DNA from 3 places in the Arthrobacter sp. AB6 genome. Region 2 is predicted to be linked to each of the others. Evidence: riboswitches for the same ligand, from Rfam matches in the RefSeq annotation. Region 2 holds a riboswitch; each other region holds the start of a gene.
The links. A riboswitch is a leader RNA that binds a small molecule or an ion and turns the genes downstream of it on or off. The one in region 2 is predicted to bind cyclic di-AMP.
Positions count from the first base shown of each region.

Region 1: linked by a shared signal. The riboswitch ahead of Q9R30_RS08585 (C40 family peptidase) and the one ahead of Q9R30_RS17495 (hypothetical protein) in region 2 are both predicted to bind cyclic di-AMP.
Region 3: linked by a shared signal. The riboswitch ahead of Q9R30_RS01490 (LysM peptidoglycan-binding domain-containing protein) and the one ahead of Q9R30_RS17495 (hypothetical protein) in region 2 are both predicted to bind cyclic di-AMP.

Region 1 is NZ_JAUZVL010000008.1:20,585-26,658, reverse strand. Features, by position in the region: gene Q9R30_RS08595 (HNH endonuclease) at 40-540, opposite strand; gene Q9R30_RS08590 (NlpC/P60 family protein) at 800-1,561, opposite strand; gene Q9R30_RS08585 (C40 family peptidase) at 1,721-2,392, opposite strand; cyclic di-AMP (ydaO/yuaA leader) riboswitch at 2,463-2,660, opposite strand; gene Q9R30_RS08580 (M23 family metallopeptidase) at 2,773-3,594, opposite strand; cyclic di-AMP (ydaO/yuaA leader) riboswitch at 3,605-3,847, opposite strand; gene Q9R30_RS08575 (metal-dependent transcriptional regulator) at 3,966-4,658, opposite strand; gene serC (phosphoserine transaminase) at 4,938-6,068, shown strand.
Region 2 is NZ_JAUZVL010000029.1:4,560-10,633, reverse strand. Features, by position in the region: gene Q9R30_RS17510 (winged helix-turn-helix domain-containing protein) at 1-283, opposite strand, end outside; partial or broken gene Q9R30_RS17505 (response regulator transcription factor) at 944-1,683, shown strand; gene Q9R30_RS17500 (HAMP domain-containing sensor histidine kinase) at 1,692-3,221, shown strand; cyclic di-AMP (ydaO/yuaA leader) riboswitch at 3,317-3,477, shown strand; gene Q9R30_RS17495 (hypothetical protein) at 3,483-4,190, shown strand; gene Q9R30_RS17490 (HAD-IA family hydrolase) at 4,223-4,903, opposite strand; gene upp (uracil phosphoribosyltransferase) at 4,936-5,571, opposite strand; gene Q9R30_RS17480 (phosphatase PAP2 family protein) at 5,584-6,074, opposite strand, start outside.
Region 3 is NZ_JAUZVL010000002.1:17,640-23,713, forward strand. Features, by position in the region: gene Q9R30_RS01455 (NUDIX domain-containing protein) at 1-185, opposite strand, end outside; gene Q9R30_RS01460 (DUF1918 domain-containing protein) at 241-438, opposite strand; gene Q9R30_RS01465 (metallophosphoesterase) at 569-1,075, shown strand; gene Q9R30_RS01470 (DUF1810 domain-containing protein) at 1,151-1,606, opposite strand; gene Q9R30_RS01475 (DNA alkylation repair protein) at 1,590-2,159, opposite strand; gene Q9R30_RS01480 (TraR/DksA C4-type zinc finger protein) at 2,156-2,515, opposite strand; gene Q9R30_RS01485 (lytic transglycosylase domain-containing protein) at 2,536-3,876, opposite strand; cyclic di-AMP (ydaO/yuaA leader) riboswitch at 4,229-4,427, shown strand; gene Q9R30_RS01490 (LysM peptidoglycan-binding domain-containing protein) at 4,431-5,264, shown strand; gene Q9R30_RS01495 (protein adenylyltransferase SelO family protein) at 5,408-6,074, opposite strand, start outside.

The sequences.
Region 1 (6,074 bases), on a different contig from region 2:
TAGCCATCTGTGGCGTTGCGGCGTGCCGAAGGTTTCCGGTCAGGCGGCGCGCTCCGGCAGCAGGAACGGATCCCAGGCGGGGGTGGGTTTCTCAAGTTCCTTGATCTGCCAGATGGTTCCATGCGGTGGCTCCGGGACGAAACGTAGTTTCCAGCCCATTTCAGCCGGCGTATGGTCGCCCTTGACGTTGTTGCAGCGCAGGCAGGCCGCCACCAGGTTCTCCCAGGAGTCCTCACCGCCCCGGGACTTGGGGTGGACATGGTCGATGGTGTGGGCCGCTTTTCCGCAGTACGCGCATCTGTGGCCGTCGCGTCTGAGCACCCCGCGGCGGCTGACAGCGGTGGCCTGGTTGTACCTCGGACGGATGTAGCGGTTCAGGAGAATCACGGAGGGACGTCCCAGGATTTCCTGCGGTCCCACCACGGGATCATCGCCTTCGGCAACCACGCTGGCCTTGCCCGTGAGCACAAGCACCAGCGCCCGGCGGAAAGTGATCACCGCCAGGGGCTCATACCCAGCATTCAGAACGAGAGTGCGCATGCACGTACCTCTTCACGGCCGCACCCGTCCAGGGGCACGAGGGCCGGCTGCCCTCGGCATGTCCGGGCTATGGATCGACACCACAAGAGTAAACACAGAAGCGCGTGTTCAGCTAATCGCCCTGTCCCAGAACTGTCGTGTCGGTCCAGTCAAGGGGCGCATGCTGAACGGCCGGAGCAGCGCGCAATTAAAAGGAAAGAACCCTTGCCGCGAGGGCAAGGGTTCTTTGCGTCCTGGTTGGACCGCCGGTGGTGGCGTCTCAGTTAACCCGGATGAAGACGGGGCCGGAGCCGACGTTGGCGCTGAAGACCACCGTCTGGTTTCCGTTGTAGCCACCGTGGACGGCCTGGCCGTTGCCTGCGTAGACAGCAATGTGTGCCATGCCGGCGCCACCGTCTGCGTAGTAGATCAGGTCGCCCGGCTGCGCCTCAGCGGCACTGACGGTGCGGCCCAGGGAGAGGTAGCCTGCAGGCCAGTCGTGGAAGTTGATCCCCACTGCTGCCAGGGAGTTCGTGACCAGCATCGTGCAGTCCTGCATAACGCCCAACTGGGCGTACGCAGCGGACAGGATGGCTGCACCCTTGCCGCTGGCGGAAGCAGTGGGAGCGGCGGCAGGGGCCGTGGAAACCGTGGCGGTGACCTTGGGAGCAGCAGGCTTGGCGACGGGGGCCGGCTCGGCCTCCTGGACCTCGACAGGTGCGGGTTCTTCGATAACCGGGGCCGGCGTGGTGGTGACGGCGGGCTTTTCGAAGGTGATGTTGATCGTGGAAGCCGCGGAGATGGGGGCTTCGACGGCCGATTCAACTTCCAGGGTGGATGCGGGAGCGGAGTCGCGCTGGACGTTGGAGTCGGCAGCGTTTGCCGCGATGCCGCTGGTCAATACCAGGCCGGAAGCGGCGGCGATGACCGCGGCCTGGCGGCCTACGCCACCGGCGTTCTCGCCGACAGCCTTGGCGATGATGGCGATTGAGTTGGTTTTGGTGACTTCGGCGCGATGCCGTGCGGTGGCACGAGTAGTCATCAGTTCTCTCTTTCGTTTTCCTCAGGCCGTTGTGGGCACCAAGGGATGCGGACGCGCCGGCATCTTGGGGGTATGCCGGCACGCCCCGAACGGGGATGTGGTGTTAGCGGAAAGCGTGGTGGAGCAAAGAAATAGTTCCTGGACCCGAGGGTCCAAGAACTATTTGCTGACGGTGAAGAACGAAGACGTGCCGGTGGCGGCCACGGCGTGGAGCAGCGTGCCCTGGGAGGGGTTGAGCGCGCTGACCATCATGCCGTTCCCGACGTAGATGCCGACGTGCGCTCCGCCGTTCTGCATGACCAGGTCTCCGGGCTGCGGGGTGGAGGTGGGGGTCATGGCAGTCCAGGCGTTGACGCGGGGGATGCTGATGCCGGCCTGGGCATAAACCCACTGGGTGAAGCCTGAGCAGTCCCACCCGGTGACGGGGCTGGTGCCGCCCCAGACGTAGGGGCTGCCAATGCCCGTGTAGGCGATGGCAGCAATGCCGGAGGTGGCGGCGGAAGAGACAGTCTTGGCCAGCTTGTCCGCAGCAGATTCAGTAGTGGACGCTGCGCCCGTTTCGGTGGCGGTGGACTGTGCCCGCACCGGCTCCCGCTTCGGGGCGGCGGTGGTCTTGACCACGGGCCGCTCGAACGACACGGTGGCCGTGGGTGCTGCGGTGACTGCCAAGGCAGCCTGCGCAGAACCGGACTCGGTCGAAGCGGAAACACCAGCGGTGGTGTCCGCTGCGTTGGCGGGCAGGCCCATGCTGAGGATAAGACCGGAAGCTGCGGCGATGACGGCAGCCTGGCGACCTACTGTCCCGGCATTGGCACTAACAGCCTTGGACACAGTGTCCAAGGGGTTGGTACGAACCGTTTGCGCACGGTGGCGCGCAGAATTGTTGCGTGAAGACACGAAGGTAGCCTCTCCCAATGCCTACGAGGTGAGCTGTCGGATTCGGATGGGAGTCACCCGGCCGCGCTGCTTCCAAGGAAGTTTTGCGACTTAACCCCAAGGTCTTAGCCAAAGCCAAGACCAAAATTGGTTCCCCCGCCCCTGCCAGACGATGAAATGCGAACGGACCTTGAGCGGTGGCAGAGTTAGGCAATCCGCACAAGAGCGTCAACTTCGGAAAAGTTGACGCGAGTTAGACGGTACAGCAGTTTTGGGTGAATGTCACATTCAGGTCACGGCAAGTCGCGATCATCCGATAGTTCACCGTCATTTGGCTACAGCCAGCCAGTCGGATCGACCACTTCGCCGTTGACTTGCACCTCAAAGTGGAGGTGGCAGCCCGTGGAGGCGCCCGTGGTCCCGCTGAGGGCCACAACCTCCCCGCGTGAGACCGTCTGCCCCTCCCTCACATTGAAGGAGGAGAGGTGGTTGTAGGTGGTTTCCAAACCGTTGCCGTGGTCCACCACAACACGGTTTCCGCCGCCGAACTGGTGCCAGCCCACGAAGGTCACCGTGCCGGTAGCCGCAGCGAGGACAGACGTGCCGCACTGGGCCACGTAGTCCTGGCCGCGGTGGAAGTCGCCGGAGCCCCCGGTGATCGGACTGACACGGTAGCCGAACGGCGATGCTGTGGTCAGCGTGGCCAGCGGGGCGCCGAGGCTTCCTGCCGAGGCAGCACGTGACACAGAGCCGGCGGACTGGGCACTCAGAAGCTGCTTGAGCTTGCCGTCCGGATCCGCCTGGGTGACGACGGCAGAACGGCTGAAGTCGATCTGGGCACCGGCCTCGGCTGAGATCTGGGGCTGCGGGGTTGCGGCTGACGCTGCGACCGGTATAGCACCGGGAGCGTCGGTGGCCATCACGGGGCTGGTGGCCGGCACCGTCACGGTCAGCACCAGGCCTGTCGCCGCGAGGGCGATTCCGGCCTTCTGGCCGATCCCGCTCGCTGCGGCAAATTCGGTGACCTGGCGGAAGGGACCACGACGGCGGCGTGCATCACGGTGCGGATCGCGGGGGCGTTCCGTGGTGATGACTTCAACAACCCGCGGCGTCGAAGAGGGTACCGCCGCGCGGCGGCGTCCCCTGGGGGTCTGCATGGACAAGAAGGGTTCCTCTCTGGAAAGCCTGCGAAGTTAGCTGTCGGATTCGGGTCAGAGAGTTCAAAGACCCGGTCCGCCGTAAGCAAGCTTCGGCACAGAGGTATCCCCGGAGGATCCTTCACTGGAAGAGGCTTGCTGCTGACGGACTTCACCCCAAGGCAGTCCCCCGGCTGCCGTTTGTGGTTCCCCCGCCTCTGCCAGTAATGACTCGTGCACCTGATCCGCTGGCAGAGCTCGGCTCCGAATCAGGTAACGCTTTAGTATCAACGCTTGGGTTTAACTATAGGGCCAAAAGTCCCAAAGTAACAATTCCGTTATCTTTGCGTAACCGGCCCCCATTCGGGTAGCCGGGAGGCCCACAGCAGTCCCTAGCGTACGGCCACGAAGACGTGCGCCGCGACTTCCGGCGGCAGTTCCAAGGCACCTTCGATGCCCGGGACGCGGACCGAGATGTACTCCCCGACCCGCTCCAGCGATACCGACGCACCGGGCCGGATTCCGCCTTCATCAAGCTGGACCAGCAGCTCGGGTTCCACCTGGATCGGCTCTGCGAGGCGGCTGACCGTCACCTCGGATGCCGGGCCGTAAGTCTTCATGGCCTCAAGCAGGCTGACTGCCGGATCCGCCGCGGACTGCGCCTGGCCCCCGAGGGCCGCCAATCCCGGGATGGGGTTGCCGTACGGGGACTCGGTGGGATGGTTCAGCATTTCGTAAATGCGCCGTTCCACCCGTTCGCTCATGACGTGCTCCCAGCGGCAGGCTTCGTCATGGACGTAGGCCCAGTCCAGCCCGATGACATCAGCCAGGAGCCGCTCCGCCAACCTGTGCTTCCGCATGACTTCGGTGGCGCGCTTCCGGCCCACCTCCGTAAGTTCAAGGTGCCGGTCTCCGGAGACAACCACCAGGCCGTCCCGTTCCATCCTGCCGATGGTCTGCGAAACTGTGGGCCCTGAGTGTCGCAGCCGCTCCGCGATCCGGGCGCGGAGGGCAACGATGTTTTCTTCCTCAAGCTCCAAGATGGTCCGAAGGTACATCTCCGTAGTGTCGATCAGATCCGTCATCCAGCTCAGCTCCTCGAGCGCAGTACCTTGCGTTGTCCCACCGTACCGCCTTCTCGTGCAGCGTGGTCCGTTGGAAAGCTTAGCCTATTTTGAATTTGTCCTAATAGTTGACGTCGTGGACAGGGCGCTGTCTCAGTGTCTGGACTATGACGGTCCAGGTTCCCGCTGAAACAGCTGTTCAGGCAGAATGAAGGAGGGCCCGAGTGACAGCCGCCGCGACTGCCTGCCACCTACATCCGTCCGGACCAACACCCCGTCCACGCCGAAATTGGAGCACCTGTGAGCGAAAACAGCATCACTATTCCCGCCGACCTCCTCCCTAAGGACGGGCGGTTCGGCGCCGGTCCTTCCAAAGTCCGGCAGGAGCAGATCGATGCTTTGTCCGCCGCATCAAAGACCATCCTGGGAACGTCCCACCGGCAGGCCCCGGTCAAGAACCTGGTGGGATCCGTACGCGAAGGCCTGAGCCAGTTCTTCCGCGCCCCGGAAGGCTATGAAGTGGTGCTGGGCGTGGGTGGTTCCACGGCGTTCTGGGACGTCGCCAGCTTCGGCCTGGTGGAGAAGAAGGCCCAGCACCTCTCATTCGGTGAATTCGGCTCGAAGTTCGCGGCAGCCACCAACAGGGCGCCTTTCCTGGATGCCTCCTCCATCATCAAATCCGAGCCTGGAACCCGCCCTGCCGCGCAGGCTGAGGCGGGCGTTGATGCCTACGCCTGGCCGCAGAACGAGACATCCACTGGCGTTTCCGCTCCCGTGAAGCGGGTGGCAGGCGCGGATGAGGGCGCACTGGTCCTTGTCGACGCGACGTCGGCAGCCGGCGGCCTGGACGTCGACGTAGCGGAGAGCGACGTCTACTACTTCGCCCCGCAGAAAAACTTTGCCTCCGACGGCGGGCTATGGCTTGGCCTGTTCTCGCCGGCCGCACTGGAGCGTGCGGCCCGGATCAAGTCCAGCGGCCGCTGGATCCCGGACTTCCTGGACCTCCAGACGGCCATTGACAACTCCCGCCTGAACCAGACCTACAACACGCCGTCGCTGTCTACCCTGGTGACCCTGGACGCCCAGGTGCAGTGGCTGAACGGGAACGGGGGGCTTGACTTCGCTTCGGCGCGGACTGCTGATTCCGCCGGACGCATCTACAGCTGGGCGGAGTCCTCCGAATTCGCCACGCCGTTCGTCGCCAACCCGGACGAGCGCTCCAACGTAATCGCCACGATTGACTTCGACGATTCAGTGGACGCGGCCGCGGTGGCCAAGGTCCTGCGCGCCAACGGCATCGTGGACACGGAGCCGTACCGGAAGCTGGGCCGCAACCAGCTGCGCATCGCCACGTTCGTGGCCATCGAGCCGTCCGACGTTTCTGCCCTGCTGGCCAGCATCGACTACGTAGTGGGCGAACTGCGCAAGTAGGCCAAC
Region 2 (6,074 bases):
GGGCGACGTTGTCATTGGCGACGGGCCGGACAGCAGCCGGGCCGGCTACTACGGGAGTGGGGGCCGTCATCGGCGCCGCCTCGGCAGGCTGGACGGCGCGGAGCTGCCCGTAGGAATTGGGGTTATAGCCCTGGGGCGCATAGCCCTGGGCGGGAAAGTTGCTTCCGGAAGCAGAGGGAGCAAGGGCAGGCCGGGGGCCGAAGCCGGGGCGGAGGCCGGAGGGCTGGCCCGCCTTGGCGGCGTTACGGACAGAGATGTGGACGTATCCGGATGCAACTGACATATGTGCTTACCTCAATGTGAATGGCCGTCATCACGGCCCGAATGCTGGGTTTCCCCGCAATGAGAACTGGGGAGGGGCGCCCGACGCTGGGCTGGGGGCGAATGCCTAAGAACTTCGGAGGGTGGGAAGGTCAGGCGTGCATTCGACAACAGCGCATGTCGGCAGCAGCGGATGTGCTGGGCCAATATTCTGCGGCTGCAGGTGCTGTTGAGTTCTTGTTCACATTGGAAGTGTGCAGCGTAACAATGCCAACTTGCAAGTAACAATGGACGCGGTCGTCCGCATAATGAGACGAAATCGGCTAATGTGCTGCAAATCACGATTCTGGCAGAGCCATAAAAATAACGTTCGTTATCCTTGAAGAGGCGCACTTTCGGCCTTGGACAGAACTTTGTTCGGCGGAATGGGAGTTTCACGCTAAAATATTCAGGACCGGGACTGATAGGGAAATCCCACTCACCGCCTTGCCGTCGTGTCCAACCGCCCACGGTTTCGGACAAAAAATTCTCCGGGGAAACTGCACCTCAACGGCAACCCCGCCGCTGGGGCATGGCAGGAGCAGCCGCGTCTCCGGCATTCAGCTCGCTACGCCGGGATATTCACAGCTGGGCCACAGGTTTGCCATAGCCGGGCATAAACCAATGATCGGAGAGTTGTCCCATGGCCACTTCGCACTCCATGACAAACAACCTCCCCAAGCTCACCCATCCGGACGGCTCCCCCATCAGGGCCCTCGTGGTGGATGACGAACCCAGCCTCTCGGAACTCATGAGCATGGGGCTGCACATGGCGGGCTGGTCCGTGGCAGTTGCTGCCGACGGCCCTGAAGCGGTGAAGCTGGCCAAGGACTTCCGCCCCGACGTCCTGGTCCTCGACGTCATGATTCCAGGGTTCGACGGCGTCGAGGTCCTGGGCAGGATCCGCGCTTTCGCGCCCGAGGTCCCCGCGCTTTTCCTGACCGCCAAAGACGCGGTCCAGGACAGGATCGTGGGCCTCGCCGCCGGCGGCACGACTATGTCACCAAGCCGTTCAGCATGGAGGAAGTCCTGCTGAGGCTGCACCGGCTGGTACAGCGCTCCGGCGTTGCCGCCATGGACACTGCTGAACTGGTGGTGGGAGACCTTGTTCTGAACGTGGACACACGCGAAGTCACGCGGGCCGGTGATGACGTCCAGCTAACGGCCACCCAGTTCGAGCTGCTGCGCTACCTCATGGAGAACCCCAAGCGCGTCATCAGCAAGGCCCAGATCCTGGACCGGGTGTGGAACTACGACTTCGGCGGCCAGGCAAACATCGTGGAACTCTACATTTCCTACCTGCGCAAGAAAGTGGACGCCGTGCACCCGCCCATGATCCACACCGTGCGGGGCGCCGGGTACGTCATCAAGCCGGCGGAGTAGACGGCGCCATGACCGCCGTGCACACCGCGGAGCCGCAGCGCCGGAGCTGGCTCACGCCTGGCACCTGGCACCTGCGGACCCGGCTTATCCTGCTGGCCATGGCGCTGCTGATCGCCATCTGCGGTGCGGTGGGCGTGGCCAGCTACGCCTCCATGGACGCGTTCCTCACCCGCCAGCTGGACGAGCAGCTGAGCCAGGCCGCAGCCCGCTCCAACGATCCCGGCCGGCCTCCCTCCGGCGGCTTCAACGGCAGGGACCCCCTGGATTCCCGCGGCCAAAGCGTGGGAACACTGAACGCGCGCATCCTCAACGGCCAGGTCAACAGCGCTGGCTTCCTTGCCCCGGACACCACGCGCTCCGCACTGTCCACCGAGGACAAGCAGGTCCTGCTGGCACTGGCCACCGACGCCCGGCCTGTTGACCGCAGGCTTTCAAACGGCGACTACCGGCTGATCGCGGTCAAGACCAGTTTCGGCGACGTCCTGGTGACCGGACTCCCCCTGGCCGCTAAGGAGGGCACGCTCGCGTCCCTGGTGTGGACCTTCGTGTTCGTCTCGCTGGGCGGGTTGCTCCTGGTCGGGCTGGTGGGCACAGTCCTGATCCGCCGCACCATGAAGCCCCTTGAACAGCTGTCCGAGGTGGCCACCCGGGTTTCGCAGCTGCCCCTGGATGCCGGCGAGGTGGCACTTGCCGTGCGTGTACCGCCGTCGAACTCCAACCCCGGAACTGAGGTGGGCAGCGTGGGGCACGCGCTGAACCTCATGCTGGACAACGTTGCCAACGCGCTGCAGGCGCGGCAGAAGAGCGAAACCAAGGTGCGGCAGTTCGTGGCTGACGCTTCCCATGAGCTACGCACGCCGCTGACCGCCATCCGCGGCTACACCGAACTGATGAGGATGACGGAAAACTTCACTCCGGACGGGCAGAAGTCGCTGGCGCGGGTGCAAAGCCAGTCGGAACGGATGACCGCCTTGGTGGAGGATCTCCTGCTGCTCGCGCGGCTTGACGAGGGCCAGCCGCTGAAGCTAAGCGAGGTGGACCTAACGCAGCTGGTGGTGGAAGCCGTCAGCGACGAGAAGGTCATGGCGCCCGGGCACACCTGGCGGCTGGAGCTCCCCGACGAGCCGGTGGTGGTCAACGGGGATCCGTCGCAGCTGCGGCAGGTGTTGATGAACCTGCTCTCCAACGCCCGCAAGCACACCCCTCCGGGCACCACAGTGGTAACGGGGGTGTGGAAGACCCCGGAGGGAGCCGCGGTTGTAACCGTAACGGACGACGGCGGCGGAATACCGCCGGAGTTCGTGGACCAGGTCTTCGCGCGGTTCGCCCGCGCAGACGCGGCACGCGCGGGAACGGCCAGCACGCCCGGCGCACCCGCCGCTGAAGGAACCAGCGGTTTGGGGTTGTCCATTGTCGAGTCCATTGTTGAGGCCCACGGTGGACGGGTCACGGTGACGTCTCAGCCCGGCCGCACACAGTTCGCCCTGCAGCTGCCCTTGGTTCGCGAAATTACACAAGGCGGCGCGCCGCCATCGTGATTCCTGTTACCAAAATGTGACTTCTGGGCTGCGCTCCTGTACCGTCGAATGGGTGCGGCCCCCGTTCGGGCCGCATATCCCGGGTTGACGCCAAGCTCTGCCACTTCCCGGATTCCTCTTGAGCAACGGCAGAGGCGGGGGACCCACCGTCCCGGGCACTGAATGCCCTTGGGGTTAAGCCTGCACGTGTTTTTTCCGTGCGGCCGGATGCCCTCATCCGAACCCGACAGCTAACTCCGCAGGTGTGAGAGGCGATCCATCATGTCCAAGTTCCTTGTAAAACCACGCCCGCAATCGGGCTCGGATACCCGCGCTACGCGTCGAGCAGCCAAATTCCCGTCCTTCGGCCGGCGCGCCGGGTTCCTGGCAGTATCCTGCGCCATCCTTGTTGGAGTTGGCGCTGCGGGCCAGGCCACCGACACGGGTGCCCGCGTGGCATCCACCGAGGCGCCCGCTGTCGAGTCCCTGTCGAAGCTGAGCATGGAGCAAAGCGAAATCCGGGCCAACCCTGCGCCTGAGTCCGCGGCTGGGCCGATCAATGTTGTCCCGCAGGCAGCCGAACCGGCTCCAGCTCCGGCAGCCGAGCCCGCACCTGCGCCGGTACCCGCTCCCGAACCGGCGCCGGTACCGGTACCCGAGCCCGCACCCGTCGTCGCGGTTAATGACCCCGCGGGCGCCCAAGCGTACGCTGCCGGCCAACTGGCTTCCTATGGCTGGGCTCCGGACCAGATGCAGTGCCTGCAGACCCTATGGACCAAGGAATCGGACTGGACCACTACGGCCACCAATCCGAGCAGCGGCGCCTACGGCATCGTCCAGTCCTTGCCGGCTGAGAAGATGGCCAGTGCCGGCGCCGACTACCTCACCAACTACCGCACGCAGATCAACTGGGGCCTGGATTACATCCAGGAACGCTACCAGTCCCCGTGCGGTGCACTGAACTTCCACTTGTCGAACAACTGGTACTAAAGCGGCACCGGCCGCGTCCGTTGACTCCAACCTCACAGCCGGAAGGAAATGACCCTCCTGCCCTCGTCATCCACGCCGACCTCGACGGCAACTGCACTGTAGTCAACAATGTGCAGCATGCCGGCAGGCAACGGTCCGGTGTTGGGTCCAACAGCCACCGTACGGATGCCGGCGGCGACCCCTGCTGCAATGCCGGCGGGAGCATCCTCAAACACCACCGCATCGGCAGGATCCACGCCCAAGGCGGCGGCGGCCTGCAGGTATCCCTCAGGATCCGGTTTTCCCCGGGTTACCAGCTCAGCTGTCACGGCCGTGGCAGGCATGGCTAGACCCGCGGCGCCCATCCGGATGTCAGCCAGGACGCGGTCAGCGGACGTGACGAGGGCGATGGCGTCTGCTGGAAGTGCCGCCAGCAACCGGGCTGCCCCGGGCAGGGGCAGGATGCCGTCAGTCCGGACGCGTTCCATGGCACCAAGTTCCGCGGTCAGTGCCGGCACATCGGCGCCGGGCGGAGCGAAGCGCTTCACGGTGTCGCCTGCTTGGACGCCGTGCGAAGTCCGCAGGATCTCTCCAAGGTCCAGCCCGTAGCGGACGGCAAACTCGCCCCAAACCTGTTCAACTACCGCGGTGGAATCAACCAGGGTCCCATCCATGTCAAAGAGGACGGCACGGCAGGTCAGTGCCAGGGTTAGGGGAGGCATCGGGACGGTCATGCCTCCCATTCTGCCCCAGCCCTCCCGGAGACCTAGCCGGCGATGCCGTACAGCCGGTCGCCTGCGTCGCCGAGGCCGGGAACGATGTAGGACTTCTCGTTGAGCCTTTCGTCGATGGAGGCCAGCACGATGGTGACATTGGCATCGGAGAGTTCTTCCTCCAGCTTTGCCAGGCCTTCCGGAGCAGCAAGCAGGCAGATGCAGGTGACATCAGAGGCGCCGCGCTTGAACAGGAACTTAATGGCTTCGCGCAGCGTACCGCCGGTGGCCAGCATGGGGTCCAGGACGAAGATCTGCCGGTCGGTAAGGTCCTCGGGCAGGCGCTCGGCGTAGGTGATGATGTCCAGGGTTTCCTCGTCACGGGCCATGCCGAGGAATCCCACTTCAGCGGTGGGGACGAGCTTGGTCATGCCCTCGAGCATTCCAAGGCCCGCGCGCAGGATGGGTACCACCAGCGGGGTGGGCTTGGTGAACGCCGTGCCAACAGTGGTGCTGACGGGCGTTTCGATGGTGACTGGCTCGGTGCGGACCTCGCGCGTTGCCTCGTAGGCGAGGAGGGTCACCAGCTCCTCCGTCAGCTGCCGGAAGACCGGGGACGGAGTGTTTTTGTCCCGGAGGACGGTGAGCTTATGGGCGACCAGCGGGTGGTCCACAACGAGAGTGCGCATGGGTCAAAAGTATCACCCGGCCGCCGGGCCCCTCCCCGACCGGTCGCCGCTGGCCTCCGCTTCCCCGTTGGGTTCCTCTCGAAGGACGGGGTGTTCAAAGGTAGGCGCCGGGCCCGCGTGCTCGCGGCGGCGTATCAGGTGGAACAGCCGGTGGGCCAGGATCACCATGGACACCCATGCGAGGCCAAGGAACCAGCCGGCCATCACATCGGTCAACCAGTGGTGTCCCAGGAAAACCCTGCTCAGGCCCATGGCGATGATGAAGATGGCGCCGGCCGTTATTGCGGCGATCCTTGCCCACAGGATTTGGAACTGGAGGCACATCAGATACACCAGGACCCCTATCACCACTGTTGTGTTCAGCGTGTGTCCGCTGGGGAAGGACGGTGTGGTCTCATAGGGCGGCACCGCCTCCGAATGGTCCGGACGGGTCCTGCCGACCAGGCGCTTGCCCAGGGTGGTGGCAGTTGTGGAAACGAGGGCAGCGCCGCCCACCAGGACGA
Region 3 (6,074 bases), on a different contig from region 2:
TGGCTCCAGACAGCCCGGTGCTGCAGCAGCACGCCTTTTTCCGGATCGTAGGCCAGCACTCCGGCTGCACCGAACCGCCCCCAGTAGCGGCCCCGGTCCCCTTCGACCCAGGCGTCGCCGGGGTCCCGGGGACCGGTGCGGACGGGTGGGGCTGTGGACGCGGTGGAAGCCGACAAGTGATCCATCGCTCCAGTCTGGCAGGTGCCATGGATCGGTGCACCTGCCTGGCCGTTCCGTCAGTCAGGCCTGGTTCGCGTGGCCGCGTTCGACGGCGAAATCACCGCCGGGATACATGATGGTTTCGTGTCCGTCATCAAAGCGGACCAGGTAGGGCGGCGTCCCGCCCTGGCCCCGCACCTCCAGAATCACTCCATGCCGGTCTGTGGCCCCAACGGTCCTTCCATGGACGATGATGCGGTCGCCTTGCGTTGCCTCCATGGCAATCACCTCCAAGCCCAAGAGTACGACTGCCTCCGCAGCGGGGAAAGGGCGAAGGAGAAAGTGCGGAGGGAAATGGGGGCATGGAAGCGAGGTGGGGAAAAGGCCGTGCCATGGCAGGATTTTGGCCATGCCTTTGAATCTGGTGCTGGTCGCCGATACCCATGTCCCGAAGCGCGCCAGGGCGCTCCCCGCACAGGTGTGGTCCGCCGTCGAAAACGCCGACCTGGTCTTTCACGCCGGGGACTGGGTGGAGGCGTCCCTCTTGGCGGAATTCGAAGAGCGGAGCCGCTCGCTGCTGGGCGTCTACGGAAACAACGACGGGCCGGAGCTGCGCCGGCGGTTGCCGGAAATTGCCACGGCCACCCTTGAGGGCGTCCGCTTTGCGATGGTCCACGAAACCGGCCAGGCAAAGGGACGCGAGGCACGCTGCGAAGCGCTGTATCCGGAGGCGGACGTCCTGGTCTTCGGCCATAGCCACATTCCGTGGGACACCACCACCCCGCGCGGGCTGCGGCTGCTCAACCCGGGTTCACCCACCGACCGCCGCCGCCAGCCTGTGTGCACCTACATGACCGCCGTCGTGGACGCCGGCCGGCTGGCCGACGTCCGCCTGGTGGAGGTTCCCCGCGGCTGACGGGAGGCTGGAAGGGACGGGGTTGACGGCGCCCGCATAACTGCCTGTGTTGGAACAGCAAAGATGCTTAGCTTTTCAGTCCTGGTCCTGCTCCGCGAGCAGCGCGTCGGTGGCCTCGTCCGGCTGGCCGTCAAAGAACTGGGCAAGGACTGTCTTGAACACCGTTTCGCCGGGCGCGGCGCGGAGGAACAGGGTCATGGACGAGTGCAGCTTCCGGGCATCGATGCCGCCCAGGATGTCCTCTGCAGTGCGCCCGGCGTGGTTGGTGAGCGCCTGGGCGCACTCGAGGAGCCGCGGGCCGAGGACCTCGTGCTCGAGGTACGCCCGGGCTTCGGCAAGCGAAGTGATGGCGTATTTCCGGGAGGTGGGGCTTTGCCCCAGGCCGGCGAGCTGCGGGAAGATGAACCACATCCAGTGGCCGGTCTTGTTGCCGAGCTGCAGCTCAGCCAAGGCCTGTCCGAAGGTCCCGCCCTCCCCTGCGCCGCTGTCCTGGGCTGACACGAAGCGGTCCAGGTCATAGGGATCGTTCATAGCTGTCTCCTTTGTGCGGGGTCTCAGGGCCGGACTGCTGCTCGATGAAGGCCGCAGCCCTGCGCAGCCGCCCGTCCGGGTCCTGGCTCCACCTGGCAAGGACAACACCTGCGCGCTGCCGGTCGCGTCCTGCCAGTCCAGCCAGTAGCGGCAACACTACGTCGGACAGCAGGGGCTCCACCAACTCGCGGCTTCCCGCGGAACGAAGGAAGCCCTCGATCCGGGTCAGGTCCGAGTGCAGCAGGAGACTGGCCCTTGACTGAAGCAGCACCACGGCGGCCTGTCGGCGCTCAAAAACCGGCCTGCCACCGGGTTTCGGTTGGGCCCACAGCCCGGACGCCAGCAGGACCACGGCATCGTGGTCCAGGTCCTTGAACTTCCTCAGGGCGTCCCGGACCGTTCCACGGACGGCGCCCACCGAGGAGCCGTAGGAGGCAAGCACCCCGCCCAGCCGGGACTCGACGTCGTCCGCGCGGTACCAGGCGCCCTCATTCTGCAGGGTGCGGTCGATGAACGCCGCGGCCGCTGCCACATAGTCGGGCCCGCCGTTCATCGGCCACGTCCAGCGGACGCGTGCCGGATGCAGAACGGCGTCCAGGGCCTGGCCTCCAGCCTTCCCTCCGCTATGGATTCCCCGCAGACCGCGCAGATGCCGTACGTGCCGGCAGCGATCCGGGCCAGTGCGGCATCCACCTGGTCAAGGCCGGCGGTGCTTTGCTTGAGCAGGGCAGCTGCCTGGGACAGCTCGAACGCAATGGTGGAACCCTCCGGATCGTGTTCGTCGTCGACGTTCGAATCCTGGCGCGCGGAGTTTGCCGAGGCAATGTCGGCGCGGAGCGCGGGGAGCAGTGCCAGCTTCCGCTTCCGCTCCTCCTCGAGGAGGATGCGGAACCTTTCCACATCAGGCATGGGAAAAGCCTAACGCGGTGTCAGTACCAATTCCTGGCCACGGAGTGGTTCCATGCCGAGCATGGTGAGCCATACCGCTCACGGATGTAGCCAAGGCCCCACTCGATCTGCGTCCGGTAGTTGGTCAGCCAGTCGCTGCCCGCGCTGGAATACTTGCCCGGCGGAAGTGCCTGCGGAATGCCGTAGGCACCGGAATACGGGTTGGTGGCCGTGGTCAGCCAGTTCGATTCCTTGGTCCAAAGCTGGGCGAGGCAGAGGAACTGGTCCGATCCCCACCCGTAGGCCCCCAGCCTGCCCGAGGCGTAGCTCTTGGCACCGGCAGGATCGTTGACCGCACCCGCAGGAGCAGAGGGAACGACGACGGCGGGCGGGCTGGGCGGTGCGGCAGGCGCCGGGGCGGGGACAGGCGGAGCAGGATTTGCCGGCACAGGGTTGCCGGCTGGAGGATTCTCAGGTGCCGGATCGGCGGGAGCCGGACGCATGGGGGCGGGAACAGCAGGGGGCTGCACCTTTGCCGCCGCTGCCGCTGCGGCCGCACGTCGTCGGGCTTCCTCCCCGGCCGCGGCCCGTTTCGCCTCCTGCGCTGCTTCATAAGCGGCCAGTGCCGCCTGTCCACGCCGGAATTCGCCCTCAACCGCCGCCGTCGTGCCCTTCAGGGACGCCAACTGCCCGGTCAGCTCCCGGCTGCGCTGCCGTTCTTCCGTAAGCTGGCGCGCCATGGCTTCCTGGGCCGATCGGGCCGCTGCAAGCTTTTCCGCCGCCTCGCGGGACAGCCGTTCGCGCTCGGTCCGGGCGGATTTCTCCTGATCAGCCAGTGAAGCCGTGATTTTCCCCGCGGCGGCGGCTTTGTCCACAAGGCCCGCCGTTTTGCCGCCCACCAGGTGCACCACGTTGAGCCCGTGGACGTTGTTGTTCTCGATCGCGTCCAACGCCACGAAGAACCCCATGTTCGTACCGCCCGTTTTGTAGGACTGGGCGGCCAGCGCTCCGATGTCCTTCCTGTGGCGGATGAGTTCGGCCTTGGCCGTCCCGGCTCGTTCCGCCAGCGACTCTACCTTTGCAGTGGATGCTGCCAACGCGGCATCTGCCGCTGCAGACTCAGCGGCGGACGCCACCGCGGCGTTGCCCAAGGCCTCCGACTGCGATTGCAGCCCGTCCAAAAGGCCTGCGATCAACGTGATCTCTTTGGCCGTGCCGGCCTCGGTCAGCTTGGCCCGCTCCACGTCCTCCCACGAAGGGTAGCCGCCAGGCGGAACGCTTTCGGCCGCCCCGGCCGGAGGCAGCCACACACTGCCGGCGAGGGCAGCGGCCAGCAGTATCCCGGGCAGGCGGTGGCGGACATTTGCAGCGAAACGGGCCATAGCTCGGAAGCTTACCGGCTTCAACCTTCACTTTAAGGATGAGGGGCCTGCATCGTTATACAGCAGAAACAGGCCCTCGAATTTCAACACGGAAAGCCTGATTGTCGGCGGAATGGTCAAGGCCGAATCGAGGCCGTGCACACCCGCACAAACCTCGCCGTTTATGACTTCGTGACGCTTCCCATCTTCAACCGTCCCGACGGAGGTATCTTCCGAGGTCAGCACCCCGGCGAAAAAGAGTCGAATCGTTTGCGTAAAGCGAGAGGAGAACCTCGCATGTTACCCAAATGTGACAATTGGTGCCGGAGCGGGTTATGGTCTTCAGGTGTCCCTCCCAGACGGGACATTCCCCTCAGCTTGCCGAGCCCTGCCGCTGATCCGGGAACCAATCGCTTCCAGCTGGCAGGGACGGGGGAACCAAGTTTCCACGGCCTCTCAAGAGGCCTTGGGGTTAAGTCGCTAGCGCCTCCGTTCCGTTCGGAGTTGCTTCCGGCCGGGCATCTCCAGCCCGAACCCGACAGCTCACCCCGCAGGCATGGGAGAGGCGATCAACCGTGTCAAAAAATTCCACCACCGCCCGTCACCGCGCAACTCCGGCCCGTTCCATCATCCTGGATGGGCTGGCTGTTTCGGCCAAGTCCCAGGCCAGGACCCTGGGCCGTCCGGCACTCGCCGTCGCAGCCGCATCCGGCATTGCCTTCGGCGTCGGAGCCCCGGCGCACGCCGGTGTGACAGGGCCGGACACCACCGAGACCGCTAACGTCCAGGCCTCCGCCGCCCCGGCCGCAGCAGTTGCAGCCCCCGCCGCGGCCGCGGGCACCGTCCATACGGTTGTATCCGGCGACACGCTGGGCGCCATCTCGGCCGCCCACGGCGTAGCCCTGAACGATGTCCTGGCTGCCAACGGCCTGGCGATCTCCGCGGTCATCTACCCGGGCGACCAGATTCAGATCCCGGCTGCAGGCTACGCCCCGGCAGTTCCCTCCGCCGCGCCGGCACCGGCACCTGTCCAGACCGCTGCCGCCACCACGCCGGCCAACACCGGGATGAACCTGTCCTACGCCTCCGCCAGCACCGGCACGGGTACGGGGGCAGCCATCCTGGCTAACGCCTATGGCCAGGTGGGCCAGATCCAGGACTGCACCGCCATGGTGGAAAAGGCCTTGCGGTCTGTTGGCATGTCCGTGGGCGACCTGGCTCCCACCCAGTTCTACCAGTACGGCTCCACCGTAAGCTCCCCTGCTCCCGGTGACCTCGTGATCACCGCCGGCCACGTGGGCGTTTACGCCGGTGACGGCCAGGTTGTCAGCGGCGGCGTGAACGGCAACCAGACTGCCGTGCACTCCATCAGCTGGCTGAGCGGCGCTTCCTTCGTCCGCGTGGCCTAGCCAGCGGCAACGGGATAGGCCGCTCTTAGCGGGCGGGCCCACCCCGCGGAAGGGGCGGCAGCCGGTTTTACCGGCTGCCGCCCCTTCCACGTTCCCAACGGTCCTGGTCCTCCGGGCTTCCCCTGTTCCCGCTGGAATGACAGCTATGTGCCGCAGAAGGTCCGGTATTTGCCGAAGTCCTCCGGCGGTCCCTCCGTGTAGCGTTCCAGCCCCTGGCGCTCCTGGCACGGGGACCTGACAACCTCGAGGAGCCGGTGAAACGCGTCAAGATCACCCGCGGTAGCCGCAGCCAGTGCTTCCTCCACAAGGTGGTTCCTGGGAATGTACGCGGGGTTCACGCTGTCCATGAGTTCAGCGTCGGGCTTCAGCGCGGCCCAGCGTTCAGCCCAGGCATCGAAAGCCCGGAGGTCCAGCACCATACCGCGGGCAGGCCCGGAGTTGCCCCGGGCGGCCTGGCCAAGGCTCCGGAAGAATTGCGTGTAGTCAACGGGTCCGTCCTTCAGCAGGCCGATCACGCCATCCACGAGGTCCGACGCTTCGTCATGTTCCGGGCTGGCCGCCACACCGAGCTTGGCCTTCATGCCCCCAAACCAGGCGTCACTGTACCGGCCGCGGAATGTGCCGAGTGCCTCCACGGCGGGGCCGACAGCCTGCTCCTGGTCTTCGTTGAAGAGCGGCAGCATGGCCTCAGCGAGCCGGGCCAGGTTCCACTCGGCAACCACGGGCTGGTTCGCGTAGGCGTAGCGGCCGCCTACATCGATGGAGCTGTACACGGCGGCGGGATCAAACGCGTCCATGAATGCGCAGGGC